DNA from 2 places in the Neobacillus phoenicis genome. Region 2 is predicted to be linked to the other one. Evidence: riboswitches for the same ligand, from Rfam matches in the RefSeq annotation. Region 2 holds a riboswitch; the other holds the start of a gene.
The links. Region 2 has a riboswitch for thiamine pyrophosphate ahead of thiM (hydroxyethylthiazole kinase). Riboswitches for the same ligand answer to the same signal wherever they lie in the genome.
Positions count from the first base shown of each region.

Region 1: linked by a shared signal. The riboswitch ahead of thiT (energy-coupled thiamine transporter ThiT) and the one ahead of thiM (hydroxyethylthiazole kinase) in region 2 are both predicted to bind thiamine pyrophosphate.

Region 1 is NZ_CP154847.1:4,625,526-4,633,533, reverse strand. Features, by position in the region: gene AA0X95_RS23725 (hypothetical protein) at 1-18, shown strand, start outside; gene AA0X95_RS23720 (hypothetical protein) at 15-512, shown strand; gene AA0X95_RS23715 (GNAT family N-acetyltransferase) at 509-1,063, opposite strand; gene AA0X95_RS23710 (histidine kinase N-terminal domain-containing protein) at 1,197-2,321, opposite strand; TPP riboswitch at 2,521-2,628, shown strand; gene thiT (energy-coupled thiamine transporter ThiT) at 2,717-3,295, shown strand; gene AA0X95_RS23700 (FeoA family protein) at 3,657-3,881, shown strand; gene feoB (ferrous iron transport protein B) at 3,881-5,884, shown strand; gene AA0X95_RS23690 (FeoB-associated Cys-rich membrane protein) at 5,907-6,065, shown strand; gene AA0X95_RS23685 (helix-turn-helix transcriptional regulator) at 6,379-6,831, shown strand; gene AA0X95_RS23680 (transglycosylase domain-containing protein) at 7,148-8,008, shown strand, end outside.
Region 2 is NZ_CP154847.1:3,452,179-3,460,186, forward strand. Features, by position in the region: gene AA0X95_RS17875 (acetylornithine deacetylase) at 1-611, opposite strand, end outside; gene thiW (energy coupling factor transporter S component ThiW) at 625-1,131, opposite strand; gene thiE (thiamine phosphate synthase) at 1,139-1,792, opposite strand; gene thiD (bifunctional hydroxymethylpyrimidine kinase/phosphomethylpyrimidine kinase) at 1,789-2,607, opposite strand; gene thiM (hydroxyethylthiazole kinase) at 2,623-3,435, opposite strand; TPP riboswitch at 3,514-3,623, opposite strand; gene AA0X95_RS17900 (glutaredoxin family protein) at 3,707-3,964, opposite strand; gene AA0X95_RS17905 (hypothetical protein) at 4,295-4,744, shown strand; gene AA0X95_RS17910 (HipA family kinase) at 4,802-5,578, opposite strand; gene AA0X95_RS17915 (glycosyltransferase family 4 protein) at 5,575-6,690, opposite strand; gene AA0X95_RS17920 (hypothetical protein) at 6,784-7,791, opposite strand; gene AA0X95_RS17925 (YjiH family protein) at 7,998-8,008, opposite strand, start outside.

The DNA.
Region 1 (8,008 bases), 1.2 Mb from region 2:
AGTGAGGAGGAAATATGACCACATATGATCATTCATTCAATCAAAATGAATGGTTTGTCATCATTATGAATATTGTTGGATTCGGGGCCATTTTTTTGATGAAGAAGCGCTTTTCATTTAGTGTAAGCCTCTTCTTAGTGTTATTTGGAATTTTTGTTGGTTTCTTTTTCGATCATACCATTAGTATTGAACCTTTCAATTTTTACAATGTAAATGATAATTCTTCCTTTCAGTTGATTGATTTTTTCTCCTATACTATGTTTGGCCCTTCTTCATATTTTTTTATTTATCTTTGGGACAGGTTTAAGATCCCATTCAAATATTGCTTTTTCTACATTCTTTGCTGGTCACTTTTTGGGGTTACGCTTGAATGGTTCGCCCATGAACTTGGTGTATATCATTATAGAGAAGGATATATGATTTTCTATTCTTTTCCGTTTTATCCGATTGTCCAAATTATTTTAATTTGTCTATTTTTTAAGGTGAATCAATCCATAAAGAGAACAACCTAACTAGAGATCAAACCATTCCAGTCGCGAGCAAGCATGCCATAGCAAATGAGGTCATGATATTTACCGCGCAGTTGTTCACCGTCTCTTATTGTGCCTTCCTTTTTAAAACCAAGCCTTTCAGGGATGGCACGGCTTTTTTTGTTATTTACTCCGCAGCGTATTTCCACCCTATTTAACCCCAAATCGAAGAAAGCATAATTTAGTAAAGCTTGAACGGATCGTGTCATGACGCCATATCCCTCAGCGGATTTGGAAAGATAATAGCCGATACTAACCGTTCTGTTATGCCAATCAATCTGGTGTAAGCCAATAGAACCGACGAGTTCTCCTTTAAAAAGAATTCCAACGTTGAATCCTTGGTTTTCAGCAAATTGGTTAAGCCAGATTGGGATAATGGATTCAAATTGATATGAGGAATTCATGGTGTCCACCCAAGGCAACCATTCCCGTAAATGGTCTCGATTCCGTTCAACCAGCTGATAAAGTTTTAGAGCGTGATGGTGTTGAAACAACTGAAGTTCAATTTCATTATCAACTTTTAAAGTAAACATGCGTCTAGTCTCCCAAAATTTTTAGTACATCATATGCAAATTGGTTTTATTGCGGAAGATATATATTTGGAAGATATAAAAAAATCCCTGCTTTTTAAAAGTGGGATTTGAAAGGAGGTAGGGTCGGTTCCTATTAAGACTGTATAGGTAAGCAGATAGAAAAAGTCGTTTTATCCATTGAGGAATCGCACGTTAATTCTCCCTTATGTTTCTCAATAATTTCTTTACAAACAAATAATCCAAGACCAGTACCTAGCTTTTTAGTTGTAAAAAAAGGCTCAAAAATGGTTTTTCTTAATTCCGCCGGGATGGCAGGTCCGTTATTAGATATACTGATTTTAATCAACTCTTCATTTTCCAACCAGCTGCTTATTTCTATTGTAGGGAGATCCACTTCATGATGGTTTAGAACATCAATTGCATTAAAAATAATATTAATAAAGACTTGTCTAATTTCATCAGCATAACCATTCAAGGTGAAATCTTTGCTCAAATCTCTTTTAATTTTCACTTTTCCATCCAGTATACTTGGGTAGAGGAAATTTAATACTTCATCAATGAGTTGGTTTAATTTGAAATTAATTTTTTCTTTCCCTATCAGTTCCTTTTTTGAAAGCAGAAGAAACTGTGATATTCGAAAATTAAGTTGGTCCAATTCACCTGAAATGATATCTAAATATCTCATATTTGGATAATCTGCCTTAAGCAATTGGATAAATCCTTGTACAGAAGTGAGCGGATTCCTGAATTCATGAATAAAGCTTGATGTCATTTGACCGAGAAGGGTTAATCGGTCCTGATGTGTAGAATCAATGAACATCGTCTTTTCTTCAATAATCTTGTTTTTAGCTTCTGAATAATGGGACACCGCATAGTATAAAAATTTATCAAAACAAAAATTGATTTTATTTATGGACTCCTGCAAATCTGACCAAGAAATTCCTGTTTTACTCAGATAACTGTATAGAATGGTCCGACCGAGATTAACATTATAGACAAAATCACCAATATTGATATTAGCCAGTACCCTTTCTTCTGAAACTTCTATGGCAATCTTTTTTACGATTTCTATAAGTTCCTCACTAGATACCTTATGCATAGAAAGGATTACATTAAGTAGGGCTTCCCCATTTTCCCTAATTTTCAACTTGAAGGGGTCCTCGTGATTAATCACAATGGAATCTTCCCACTCTTGTACTAATTTCTTTTTATTCTTTTGAAAAAAAGCAACTAAATCCGTTTGTTCTCCCGTAAACATTCTTGTTTCCCCCTATGGTATTAACAAAACTGATTAACAAGTAAATTCGAGGGTAACGGCCAAAATCCTCTAAAAAATGAATAAAAAATATTTTCCAATAATTTCTATACTGTTTGGATTTTTCTCTTGTTAGTTAACGTGTAAATATATCTTGTAAAAATAAGTAGAGAGTAGTATATTTTGTATGGAAACAATAGAATATTTCCACAGGGGGAGCTGCTTTTGTGCGGCTGAGAGTGAACGGTAGAGTTCTGACCCTATGAACCTGTTAGTTAACGCTAGCGTAGGGATGTGGTTTGCCGATAGCAAAGCAATGCAGACATTCCTAATTGTCATGCATTGCTTTTTTTTGTGGATTGTTTTATTGCCTTTACAAATCAGAGGGGGAAAGAGAAATGAACAAGAACAGGAGTAACACGCTTTTTATTACAGAAGTAGCGGTGTTTACCGCACTTGCCTATTTATTAGATTATGTTGGGAATATCCTTTCATTTAAAATTTGGCCCCAAGGGGGATCAATTTCGATTGCCATGGTCCCGGTTTTTCTTATGGCTTACCGCTGGGGAATTAAAGGTGGGGTCCTTACAGGATTCTTACTAGGCCTGTTACAATTTATTCTTGGATATTCACAAATTTATACCCTGATTCAAGGAATTATTGATTACTTTATTGCCTTTACTGTTGTAGGTTTCGCTGGTATTTTTGCAGCACAAATAAAGAATGCAATTAATGAACAGAATAAAGGAAAATGGATGACTTACGTAGTATTTGGAGCTTTCTTAGGAAGTGTTCTTCGTTACCTTTGCCATGTCGTATCTGGGATTGTATTTTTTGGAGAATATGCTCCAAAAGGGCAGCCAGTAGCTGTTTACTCTCTCCTATACAATGGAACCTATATGCTCCCAAGCTTCATTATCAGTGCCATTATCATTATTCTAGTTATCAGTGCATTACCAAAAAGATTGTTTAGATAATGACAACGTAAAAGCATTATGTTGATTTGAAACACCCGTTGGTTGGAGCGGAAGGCACGAAGACTCCTGCGGGAGTACGGGGCAGGGGAGACCCCGCAGGAGCGAAGCGACGAGGAGGCTCCCCGGCACGCCCGCGGAAAGCGAAGTGCCTGGAGCGGAAATTAACGGGCAATTTAAAAAAAGCCTATACAACAAAATAAACAAGAACCAAAAAAAGGAAAAGAACAGGTGCTTTTCCTTTTTTTTATGAAATTTTTTCGAAACTTTGTCAAATTTAATATGCTTATTACCTAAAAAAAGTGTTAAAATGGCAATATAGAAAGATAATCATTCTCAATTAACCTAGATAAGGGTGATATACATGTTTGGTTCATTAAAAGCGGGAGATAAAGGGAAAATATTAGATCTTTCTCATGTTGGTCACCTAGTTCAAAGACGATTGCTTGACTTAGGAATCACAGAAGGCTCGGAAGTATGTGTAAAATGCGTCATGCCATTCGGTGGTCCAATTATGATAGAGTCCTGCGGACAATGCGTTGGAATCCGCCGCAAGGAAGCTGTTCAAATTGAGGTGGAAAGAATCTAATGGAAATTGCTCTAATAGGTAACCCAAATACAGGAAAGACATCATTGTTTAATAACTTAACAGGTTCCTATGAATATGTTGGGAACTGGAGCGGTGTAACAGTTGAAAAAAAGGTTGGACTATTTAAGAAAAACCTTGGACATTTAATAGATTTACCTGGTGTATATACACTTAACCCATTGTCAAAAGATGAAGGGGTTGTCACTTCCTTCTTTTTAAATGAATCTGTGGATCGTTTATTGAATATTTTAGATGCCTCACAATTGGAGCGGAATCTCCATTTAACTCTCCAACTGCTTGAGTTTGAAAAGCCTGCACTGATCGGATTAAATATGATGGATGTAGCTAATAAACGAGGCATTCAAATTGATTATACGAAACTTTCGGAGATTCTCGGTGTTCCGGTGGTACCTGTTGTGGCAAGAAGTGGGAAAGGGTGCGATAAGCTTGTAGATGTTATCGGAACGAAATCCATCCAACCGACTAAAAAGAATCTTACTTATTATGGTAAAGAGCTCGAGGAAGCCATAACTGCATTTTCAGGGGAGTTAAATGGAAAAACAAATCACTCTCTACGGTTTCTAGCAATCCAATATTTTGAAGGCAATGAATATGTAAAAAACTATGTTAATGGTCTAACCAACCCCCAAAAGCTTAAAGCTATTTTGGAGAAATTAGAATCGAAGTTACAAAAGCAGACCGACTTTAAATCATTAACAAACTTTATTTATCTAAAAAGAAAAGAAGTTATTGAAAAAATCATTGCTGATGTGGCTAGAAAAAGTAATACCGTTATACCTTTGTCTGAAAAGATAGATTCTATCGTTACAAATCGATACCTTGGAATGCCAATCTTTTTATTATTAATGTATTTTATGTTTATGCTAACGTTTGATTGGCTAGGTACTCCATTATCAGGTGCTTTAGATACATTATTAACTGGACCTGTAACTGCAGGCTTTGAGAAAGTGTTAGGAGCCATTCATGCATCTGCGTTTATCCATGCCTTAATTATTGAAGGCTTGGTAGCAGGTGTCGGTGGGGTACTTGTGTTTGTACCACAAATTTTTATTCTCTTCTTTTTCATATCATTACTAGAGGACTCTGGTTACATGGCTCGTGTTGCACTTGTAATGGATCGAATTATGGAATCGGTTGGACTAAACGGAAAAGCATTTATTCCGATGATGATTGGTTTTGGTTGTAATGTACCTGGAATCATGGCCGCACGGACAATTGAAACACCACGTGAGCGGTTATTAACGATCCTGCTCACCCCGTTAATGTCTTGTTCTGCACGATTACCTGTATATGCGTTATTTGTCGGAGCATTTTTTGCGGCACATAAAGCATTTGTTGTGTTAAGTCTTTATGTTCTAGGGATTGTTGTGGCTTTAGTATTGGCGAAAGTATTCTCTACTACCTTACTAAAATCTGAAACTTCCTTGTTTGTTATTGAACTGCCACCATATAGGTTGCCACAGTTTCAATCTCTTTGGAGAAGTACATGGGATAAAGGAAAAGGGTTTGTAAGAAAGGCCGGAACATTTATTTTTGCAGGTTCTGTATTTATTTGGTTGTTATCTTATGCGGGTCCAAAAGGACTAAATGTAGATATGGATCATAGTTTCTTAGCAGCCATTGGAAACATAATTGCTCCAATCTTTGATCCTATTGGATTTGGAACATGGCAGGCTTCGGCATCGTTAATTACTGGATTTCTAGCAAAAGAAGCAATTATCTCAACGATGAATATCATTTATTTTGTTCCGAATGATGCTGGCTTGCAAGCACTACTGTCTAATTATTATACGCCGCTTGCTGCGTATAGTTTCATGGTCTTTATTTTGCTCTATATACCTTGTTTAGCAACAGTAGCCACTATTTACAAAGAAACAAACTCCAAAAAATGGACAGCTTTTTCAATGATTTATGCCTTTGTCATTGCTTATGTATTGTCATTAATCATATACCAAGGTGGTTTGCTGTTGGGGATTGGTTAATTTTAAAAAGAGGTGAAAAGCTATGATAGCCAATATTATTATTGGTGCAGCGATTTTTGGATATGCAACATGGGCTTTAGTAAAGTTCATAAATAAATCCAAAAAAGGGAAATGTGCAGCATGTGAACTTAAAAATTCCTGTTCTAGTCAGTGCGGGCTTCCGCCAAACATAAATAAATAATTAAATAACTTATGAAAAAGCTGTGTTAAAGGTCTATGTTGTTTTATAGACAATGTTGATTGGAGCGGAAGGCACGAAGACTCCTGCGGGAGTACGGGGCAGGGGAGACCCCGCAGGAGCGAAGCGACGAGGAGGCTCCCCGGCACGCCCGCGGAAAGCGAAGTGCCTGGAGTGGAAAACAACAGGCACGTTTAACATAGCCTATTAAAAAACTGCTATCTGTCTAATGGATAGCAGTTTTTTTCATAATATTTGAACGAGAGACGGAAGTTGTGTAAAATTACACTAGATGCTAGTGAAGGAAGGGCTTAATGTGACCAGGGATGAAATTATTATGCAGGTTTCTGAAAAGCTTCGTCTGATTCGGACGGAAGCGGGATATACTCAGGATAAAATGGCAGAAATTATCGGTGTCTCCAAAAAAACACTTGTACAAATTGAGAAGGGAAGAGTTCTTGCCAACTGGTCCACAGCTGTTTCCATTTGTGCTCTTTTTCGTGAAACGGAAACAGTTCAATTCTTATTTGGAAATGAGCCTCTGGAAGTATTGGAAACTGTCGCACGGGAAGGAATAGATTTTCGCAAAACAAAGACGCTCGGCGGCCGTATTTGGTGGAAAGTAGTAAATAAGAAGAATGGATTTATTCTTCAACAAAATATACTTAGTAAACATTTTCGAATACTAGATGAGAAAAACTATAGGATTTTTAGTAGTTTCGATGAAAAGCATAGCAAACAACGGTTTAAAGAAATAACAAAAAGCTAGTAATACGGACGAATGAAAAAAGATGGCACACGCCCATCTTTTTTATTTTTTGGCTATGTTATAGAATAATGTTGATTTTTTGCATTTGTTGTTTGGAGCGGAAGGTGCGAAGACTCCTGCGGGAGTACGGGGCAGGGGAGACCCCGCTGTAGCGAAGCGACGAGGAGGCTCCCCGGCACGCCCGCGGAAAGCGAAGCACCTGGAGCGGAAATCAACAGACTTGTTAAACACAGCTTATTTTTTAGAAACCGTCATAAAAATGAAGCAATCATCGAAAATTATACCTGTCATAATTTACAGAGAAGGAAGTCATCAAATGATACTCAAAGATATTTTTAAGAACTGGAAAAAGTGGCATCTGCTTCAATTTATCGTCTTATTTGTTTTGATAATAATCCTGAGCTTTTTTGGACTGATTTCCTATTTTGCAAACAGTGCAGATATTTCAAAATTGAAAAATGAGCTTCCACAGCCAACCGTTTTTTATGATGTTAACGGGAAAGTGGCAAGTAAAGTTTCAGCTAATAAGAATGAAGGAGTTCCTATCAAGGAAGTTCCCGTGTCAATGAAAAATGCTGTTGTTGCCATCGAGGATCATCGATACTATCAACATAATGGTGTCGATCTGATAGGTACCTCGAGAGCTCTCTTCCGGGATCTTAAAGCAGGCGGAATGGTTGAAGGGGGTAGCACAATTACCCAACAATTAACAAAAAACACACTACTTACATCTGAAAAAACATTGAACAGAAAAATACAGGAAGTTTTCTTATCCCTTGCGGTTGAAAGAAAATATTCAAAACAAGAAATCCTCCAAATGTATTTAAATCAAATATATTTTGGAAATGGAGCATATGGAATTAAACAAGCAGCGAGTAAATATTTTGCTAAAGAGGTGAAAGATTTAACAGTTAGTGAATCTGCATTACTTGCAGGCTTAATTAAAGCTCCTTCTGCTTTAAATCCGTATGACCACATGAAAAGTGCAACGGAACGTCGTAATATCGTCTTATTACAAATGAAAAAACAAGGATACATTTCGAGTAAGCAATATGAACAAGCATTACATGAGGAAGTAGTTTTAAATGATAAGGGTGGAGATCCGTTTCGTGGCAAATTCCCTTATTATGTTGATCAAGTGTTAGAAGAAGCGATTAAACAATATGGTTTATCACAA
Region 2 (8,008 bases):
TCTTTGCTTTGAACCGTAATCCATCCAGTAATAACGCCGCCCTGTCCTTGTATATGTAAATCACTCGTATCTACCACTACAGCATAATCAGCGGTATAGCCCCGCTCTACACATGCCTGGGTTCCAGCCTCCCCTACCTCTTCCCCAATGACGGATTGAAATTGAAGATCGCCACCCAAAGTAACGCCCATTTCTTTCAAAAGCTTAATCGCAATGAGTGATGCCGCCATTCCACCTTTCATATCAGCGACACCACGACCATAAATAAAGGAATCTTTTATTCTAGTGCTAAATGGAGAAGATTCCCACTCCTTGTCATCTCCTATCTCAGCAACGTCCACATGACCATTTATTATCAAGCTATTATATTGGTTAGAAGCCTCACCCGGCAAAACGCCAACTACATTCGGATCTCCAGGATACACATCCCATTTATCCGTTTGAAATCCCAAATCTTCTAAAAATCCTTTAATATATTCCTGTACTGCATTGGTATTGCGGGCTGGAGGGCTTACTGTAGGGTAAGCAACCAGTTTGGCTAGCAATGCAAGAAGTTCATCTTTTCTCGCTCCTACCTCAACTTCAATTCTTTCAGCTATTTCTTTACACATTTTCCGTACCACCTTACATTTTGGCTTGAGGCTCCTCAATCTTTACTACTTTTTTCCGTAAAAATACGGTTAAGATTACAAATCCAATCAAGGCACCGGCAAATGAGCTAAAAATAAACAAGGGGATAAACCCAAATAAGGTCCCTTTTTGTCCAAGCAAAAGTGTTGCAATTGGATAACACAGCATCGCACCAATAATACCTGTCCCGATTACTTCACCGAAAAACGCTAAATAGATTTTTCTAGTTTTCAGGAATAATAGAGATGCGAGCAATGCTCCAACCATACTGCCTGGGAAGGCAAACGGAGATCCCGTACCCATAATATTTCTTAATAATGAGACACAAAAGGCCTGTGCAACAGCGTAATAAGGCCCTAAAAGTACTGCTGACAGCACATTCAAGAAATGTTGTATAGGAAATACCTTGGTAAATCCAATGGGAATATAAAAGAGATTACTGGACATGGTTCCAATTGCAATCATCATGGCGGTTAAAGTAAGCTTTTGTGTTTTCTTCATTCTTGCCTCACTCCTGACTAGCTAAAGCAACTAGATTTTTTCTTAATGCTTTTGCAGCATCCACCGGTGATTCCGCATGACTGATGGCTGTAATCACGGAAACACCATCTGCCCCTGCTTCTACAACAGAATACGCATTTTCAATCGTGATTCCTCCAATTCCAACAATGGGGATGGTGAATCCTTCAGTGCGTAAGGTTTCAATCAGGGTCGTGCCACGTGATGGTTTGGCGTCCACCTTCGTGGTGGTTGGAAAAACAGGTCCAATCCCAAAATAATCTGCTCCATCCCGTATGGCTTCAATAGCTTCCTCTTTTGTATGAACAGAAACCCCCAAGATTTTGTCGCCAATTTTTTCCCTTACCGTTTTAACAGAATCATCCTCTTGCCCAATATGGACACCGACTGCATTTATTTCAATCGCAAGATCAATATCATCATTTACAATGAAGGGGATTTGATTCTCTTTACAAATGGTTTGGAGTTTTTTAGCGAGTGCATATTTTTTAACGCCAGTTAAAGCCCCTTCCCCTTTTTCTCTAAACTGAAAGAAGGTTATGCCCCCAGCAATGGCTTCCTTCAATACCTCAACAGGGTCCTTTAAGCAGTTGTTGCTACCCATGATAAAATAAACACTCAATGCTTCTCGTAAATTTGTCATAATGGGGTAACCTCTTTTCCAATTTTCCTTTTTCGATAAGCCCAATGGTTAGTGGGGCCATGTCCTTGCCCGATTTTTAAATCTTCTTCAATGGCTGCCTGAATAAAATCCTTTGCTGTTAAAACTGCTTCATACACACTAGCCCCTTTTGCCAGCTCAGCAGTAAGTGCGGCCGAGAAGGTACAGCCTGTTCCATGCGTATTTTTGGTATTGATTCGCTTTCTCGTGAACGTGTAAAATTCCTTGCCATCGAATAATAAATCTACTGCATCCGTTTCATTCTCGTCATGTCCACCTTTTATGACGATATTTTTGACTCCTAGCGCATGTAATTTTCTCGCAGCTTCCTTTTTTTCCTCAACCGTTTGAATCGTCATTCCCGTTAAAACTTCCGCTTCTGGAATGTTCGGTGTGATGACATTTGCTAAGGGCAGTAAATAGGTTTTCATCGCTGAGATCGCTTCGTTAAACAATAAAGATTCTCCGCCCTTAGCGATCATTACCGGGTCTACCACGACATTTCCCCATTGAAAAATCTTAATTTGTTCCGAGACGGCCGCAATAATTTCTGCGTTAAATAGCATCCCTGTTTTTAGTGCATCTGCTCCGATATCCTCCCCAATAGCTTGAATCTGCTTGACAACAGCCTCCGCTGACATTGGGTAAACACCATGAACACCCAATGTGTTTTGAGCAGTCACTGCTGTTAATGCAGACATACCAAATACCTCTAATTCCTGAAACGTCTTTAAATCTGCCTGAATCCCTGCTCCACCTCCGCTATCAGACCCTGCAATCGTTAGCGCTTTTTTCATAAAAATAACCCCCACTTACTCATTAATTTTTTTAATGAACGCGTGCTGCTTCATATCCTTTGAAGATGTGAGTGATAATTGGTTCAAAAATTCTATTTGAAAGCTTCCCGGTCCTAGTTCTGCTGTTCTTTCAGCCGCTTTCTCTGCCGCTATTCCATAGAAAGACAATGCAGCCACTGAAGCCTTCAACAAATCATTTTCCACTCCAGCAAAAGCACCAATTACAGAAGTTAATAGACAACCAGTGCCTGTCACCATTGTCAAAATGAGATGTCCATTTGAAATCACAAAGGTGGTTTTTCCATCTGTCACAACATCTTCTTTTCCTGTTATGACCACAATGGTATTCAGTTTCTGTGCAGCAGAAATGGCAAGTTCAACAATATTACCATTTGCGTCGCCAGCATCTACACCTTTAATTTCCCAGTTCTCACCTACAACGTTAGCTATTTCAGCAGCATTGCCTCTGATTACCGAAACATGCACCTCTTTCATGATTTTTTGTGCAGTCTCCGTACGGTAAGGTGTGGCCCCCGCACCTACCGGGTCAAATATAACGGGAACACTATTTTCATTGGCTGCTTTTCCTGCAATAATCATTGACTCCACTGTCTGCGAGTTTAACGTTCCAATATTCAAAACTACGGAACTAGCTATCTTCGCCATATCGGCTACTTCTTCTGCTGCATATGCCATGACAGGTGATGCTCCTAGTGCAAGCAAGCCATTTGCAGTAAAGTTCGTGACGACGACGTTTGTTATGTTATGTACTAGCGGTCTACCCTCTCTTACTTTTTCCAATGTCTCAAACCATTTGTTTGTTTCCACAAAAATCTCCCCTTTTTTAAAAATAAAAAAACCAGATCCAAAAATTGGACCTGGTTAGTTAGAAAGAGTAATAAAACAGCATTCACTCGACTACTTTCCTACGCTGGTATTACCCAGATCAGGTCCGAAGGGTTAAAAACGTTGCCGTTTTCTCTCAGCCCGCAATCTGGGCACCCCTAGTAGATACGTCATTATGAAATTACCTACATAGTACTGCTAAAAATTTCAGATGTAAAGTAAATAATTTAATATTGTTTGTGATTCATCCCATTTACCTTTCTAAATTAGTGTTTCCTTTTGCTAAATCCATCAGTTCTTTTAATTCATTAGTGAACCCTTTTACTGCTCTGCCTTCAACAACGGTTACCGGCACACCTAGGAAACCGTATTTCTCTACTTCTTTTTGAAATTCTGGGTTTGTGGCTACGTTCCTTGCCTCAAAAGCGATTCCTTCCTGTGTTAAAACCTGTTTTACCATTGTACATTCAATACAGTCGTTCGTTGTATAGACAATTACACACTTACTCATTGGCATATTCTCCCCTATCTTATATTGCGACAATTTTCTTCTAGTTTCCTCTTCCATCGATTATATAACAGTTATTGGTGAAGATTGAACACCTCTGATTCAGGAAATATTCCTCGGGAAAGCGCATGAACAGACAATTCTCGCGTTTTCGTGTCGGAAAGTGAAAGCGAAATTTCAGTCACATATTAGGGCTAGACAGCCTTTTTTTCTACTTTCATGATATTCGTTGATGCTTGTCTGTGAAAATTTCATATGATATCTCTTGTAAGGTCCCTATTCATGAACGGAGTAGGCGGGGATATAAACTTTAAGAAAAAGGTGGGTAGAATAATGGGCAAAAAAAATAATAAGATGCAAGAAAAGCAAGTTGAAAATACATTTGTTATAGACTCCTTTTTGCAGTCGGTAAACAACTTGTTGAAAGAAGAGCTTTTAAAGGCATTGGGAAATCCCTCAGAAAATGCATCCACTAACACACTAGAACAAGAGCATTCGGATGCACAAGTTACTGAACAACAACAAGAGATTGTTGTTGAGGAACAAGTACAACAAATTGAAGACAGTACTCCTCCTGAGAATGACCTTCGCTCCAAAATTGCTAATCACTTATTAGCGATTGAAACCGACATAGCAGCCTATATTTCAAGCTTTGAAGATGAGATTCGAACAGAACTTGCGGGTTTAAAGGAAATAAATACAAACCTATTAAAACAAGTCTCAGAATTCGAAAAAAAGAAAAAAGAAAAAGATAAGGATAAAAAGAAAAAGAAAGAGAAATAAACTCATTATAAAAAACCTTGAGTGATCAAGGTTTTTTATAATGAGTAGGAAAAGAATTTACAAATTCTTCTCATGTAATGGATGATAAACCTTTTTCAAAAATCTTTGTAAGAGGTGTGGAAGGATACTTTTTCGCCTTGTCACCAGGGCGCTGACCATTGCTTTTTTCTCTTCTTTAGTTACCATCCAATCCTCTGGAATCATCGATACAACTTCTTCGATTAAAAAAATCGGAATGGTTTGAATCAAATCAAGATAATCTGTAAAACTATCTTCGGATTCAATATTTGTGGCCATGATTCCATGTGTGGCACTTTTCAAAAGCTGCTCTGATAGGTTGTCTAAATCACTTGCACACCAGTTGTATGCTCCAAAAATCTCCGCATGATCAATAATCCACAATTGATATTTTCCTTGGTCTCCCTCACATAAGACTATATTTTTACGAGTACGATCTCGATTACAAAGCCAGTAATCTAGCAAGATGACACCCGCTAATGACTGGTGATTACTAATACTATAATTACTTGGCGTTTGATGACCGTCCGTACAATCAGGAACGTATAAAGAAGCGAATTGAAATTGGGTATGATGCATGACTTTCAGTTCAGGAACTTGAGCAATAAACTCAGGTGGTATCTCTACTAACCGGGCAAAGGGAATCGGCAGACCGAGATATCGTGCTAAACAATACCCTACCCATTCATTAGGTAATGATCTCTCAAACCCAGGTTGAAAGAACTTTACCACATAGTCATGTCCATCACTAAAACTTATTAAATGAGCGTTGGACTTCCCTTCTAATGTTTTTCGATAGGCAATAGGAGTAATCATGTTATTTCCCCCTCCCCATTTGCCTCTTCGTCCTTTTGGACAATTTTCTTTAATAAGTCTACATATGCATCTGCAACCGTTTGGATTGAAAAATGTTGTTGAACTCGATTGATTGCAGCCTGAGACATCTGTTGAAAGCGTTTTGGGTCATCAAGAATCCCATATAATTGCTGGACCGCATCATCGACGTTTTGGCCACGATAAAGTAACCCTGTTTCCCCATCAACCACTAACTCTGTGACAGGCATCATTTTAGAGGCTACCACGGGTACACCACAGGTCATTGATTCAATAAATGTATTTCCAAAGGATTCTGATTTAGTGGTTGCAAGAGTACATCCGCCAGATTGGCGGATCTTTGCATAGACATGAGGCATTTGCTGATATGGAATGACAGGGAACCATTTAATGATATCGGTGAGCTGCTCTTGCTGCCAGGCTGCAGCAAATTCTTCACGCTGTACACTCTGTGCCCCTCCGATGACCCAAATTTCAATATCGCCTCTTTCATTCTTAATCTTTTTTGCGACCTCTAGCAACATCGGCCAATTTTTACGTTTGTCCAATCTGCCAATCCATCCGATAATTTTTTTATTATTAGGAGGTATCGGTGCACTTTGATAATCAATTTCATCAGGTGCTAATGCACGGAAAAAGGAAGTATCCACGCCGTTGTATATGACTTCAATGGGAACATTATTTGTTAATATGGAAACAATTCGCTTTTGATAGTAAGAGGGTACGATGATTAATTCGGGTTGAATTCCTTTAAAGGACTTTACGTGAGGCATGAGCTTGATTAGTTCAGGTGTCCGGGCTTCTACAATAACTGGTCCTTGAAAGTTGGCTTTTCGAAGCCATTTGTAGGCAGCACCCGTATCAACAATAACGACAGCATCGTAAGCGTGATCATGAATGATTTTTTTAATTTCTTGTTCATCTTTCGTTAAATAGACAGGAGCAATGTCCTGCATGATATGGAGCCCGCCATGATCGGTTGTATAAAGGAACTCAGTCTCAATGCCATGTTGTTTGAAATAGATTGAGCGATTTCGCCATCCAGCATTTACTCCGCCAACAGTGAGTAGCCGCCAGATTACTAGTACTTTCATTTAGCTTTCTCCTTGTTAGTTTTTAGGGTCCTCCTCAGAAATACACCCTACTTTAGACAGCTCTTTATACTTCAATAATAATGTTGTAGGATGCTATTTTTTCCTGCCTTTTTTGCTCTTTTTACCGCGAAAATCCCTATCATACCTTTCGCCTTCAAATCGTCGGTGCTGATTGTGTTTTTTATCTTTATCACGGTGTTTACCATCACTTCGGATTATTTCTCCCTCAAATCGTTTCATTCCTAAATGCTGTTCCTGCATTCGAGATTGTTCAAGTTCATCCCAATACTTATCAATTTTTTCCATTACTGCTTCGGGATCCTTCCCACGGGCAAGCATGGTTTTGACCCATTCCTCTTTGAACACCTTGTGAACTAAGCCATGCAATTGAACAACATATTGTTCTTCATCTTCTCTTGTTAATAGTTTTTTACTTAGATTCTTGACTTTTTCTTTGTCTGGTTTTTGTGGAAGAAGTATTTGATAAATTTGACGGGATAACTCTTCCATCCGAATGTAGTGGAGCCACTCCTGATATAACTCAGGTGCCATTTCTTGAACATGTGACAAGAAAATTGCCTTATTTTCCTCTCCTAAGGAATTTAATAATTTCCGTGGATACGGATACACCCGGTCACGCCATACAGTCCTTGCCACATCAATGACTTTCAAATTACCGTCTGGCTGGATATATATTTGCCTTTTATGATGATCAATCCGTTCATACCCGATCGCTTTAAAGGTGATCAACATGTCAATAAGCTTTGCTGATAGTTCTTCGTTTAGTGGTTGAGATTGAAGATATTCACGTACGTCTACTCCTCTGATAATGTCCATTGCAATGTAAAGTGGACCTTTCGCATGAATCTTCGGAAATAGATTCGTATGCTGGCCTAAGGACAACGCATAGTGTTCGCGGTCGCAATCTTCTTGGTTTCCAAATACCTTTACACAAATATCATCGGTCACCTGAAAGACGGCACCCTGCCTTCCTTTCCCAAGCATAACTAATGGTGAATTATTTATTACCTCTACATCAGCATTGATCAGGTTTTTCACTTCAATTTGTTTCATCCATTCTTTTAATTGTTCAGTATCCATTTTTCCCCTCCTTATAAATAATTGAATAAAAAAGAAAGCTACTTATGCAGTATCGCTTAATATAGTTAATTCAAAGAGGACTTAAAATGTACAGGCTACTGTCCAATTGAATAAAAAACCCCGCCAACAAATGCTGACGGGGCATACTGTACACTGGAGACGGACAAAAAGGCAAAGTTTCTTTTTGTGGTGTCAGTCACCAAATTTTATAGAAGTA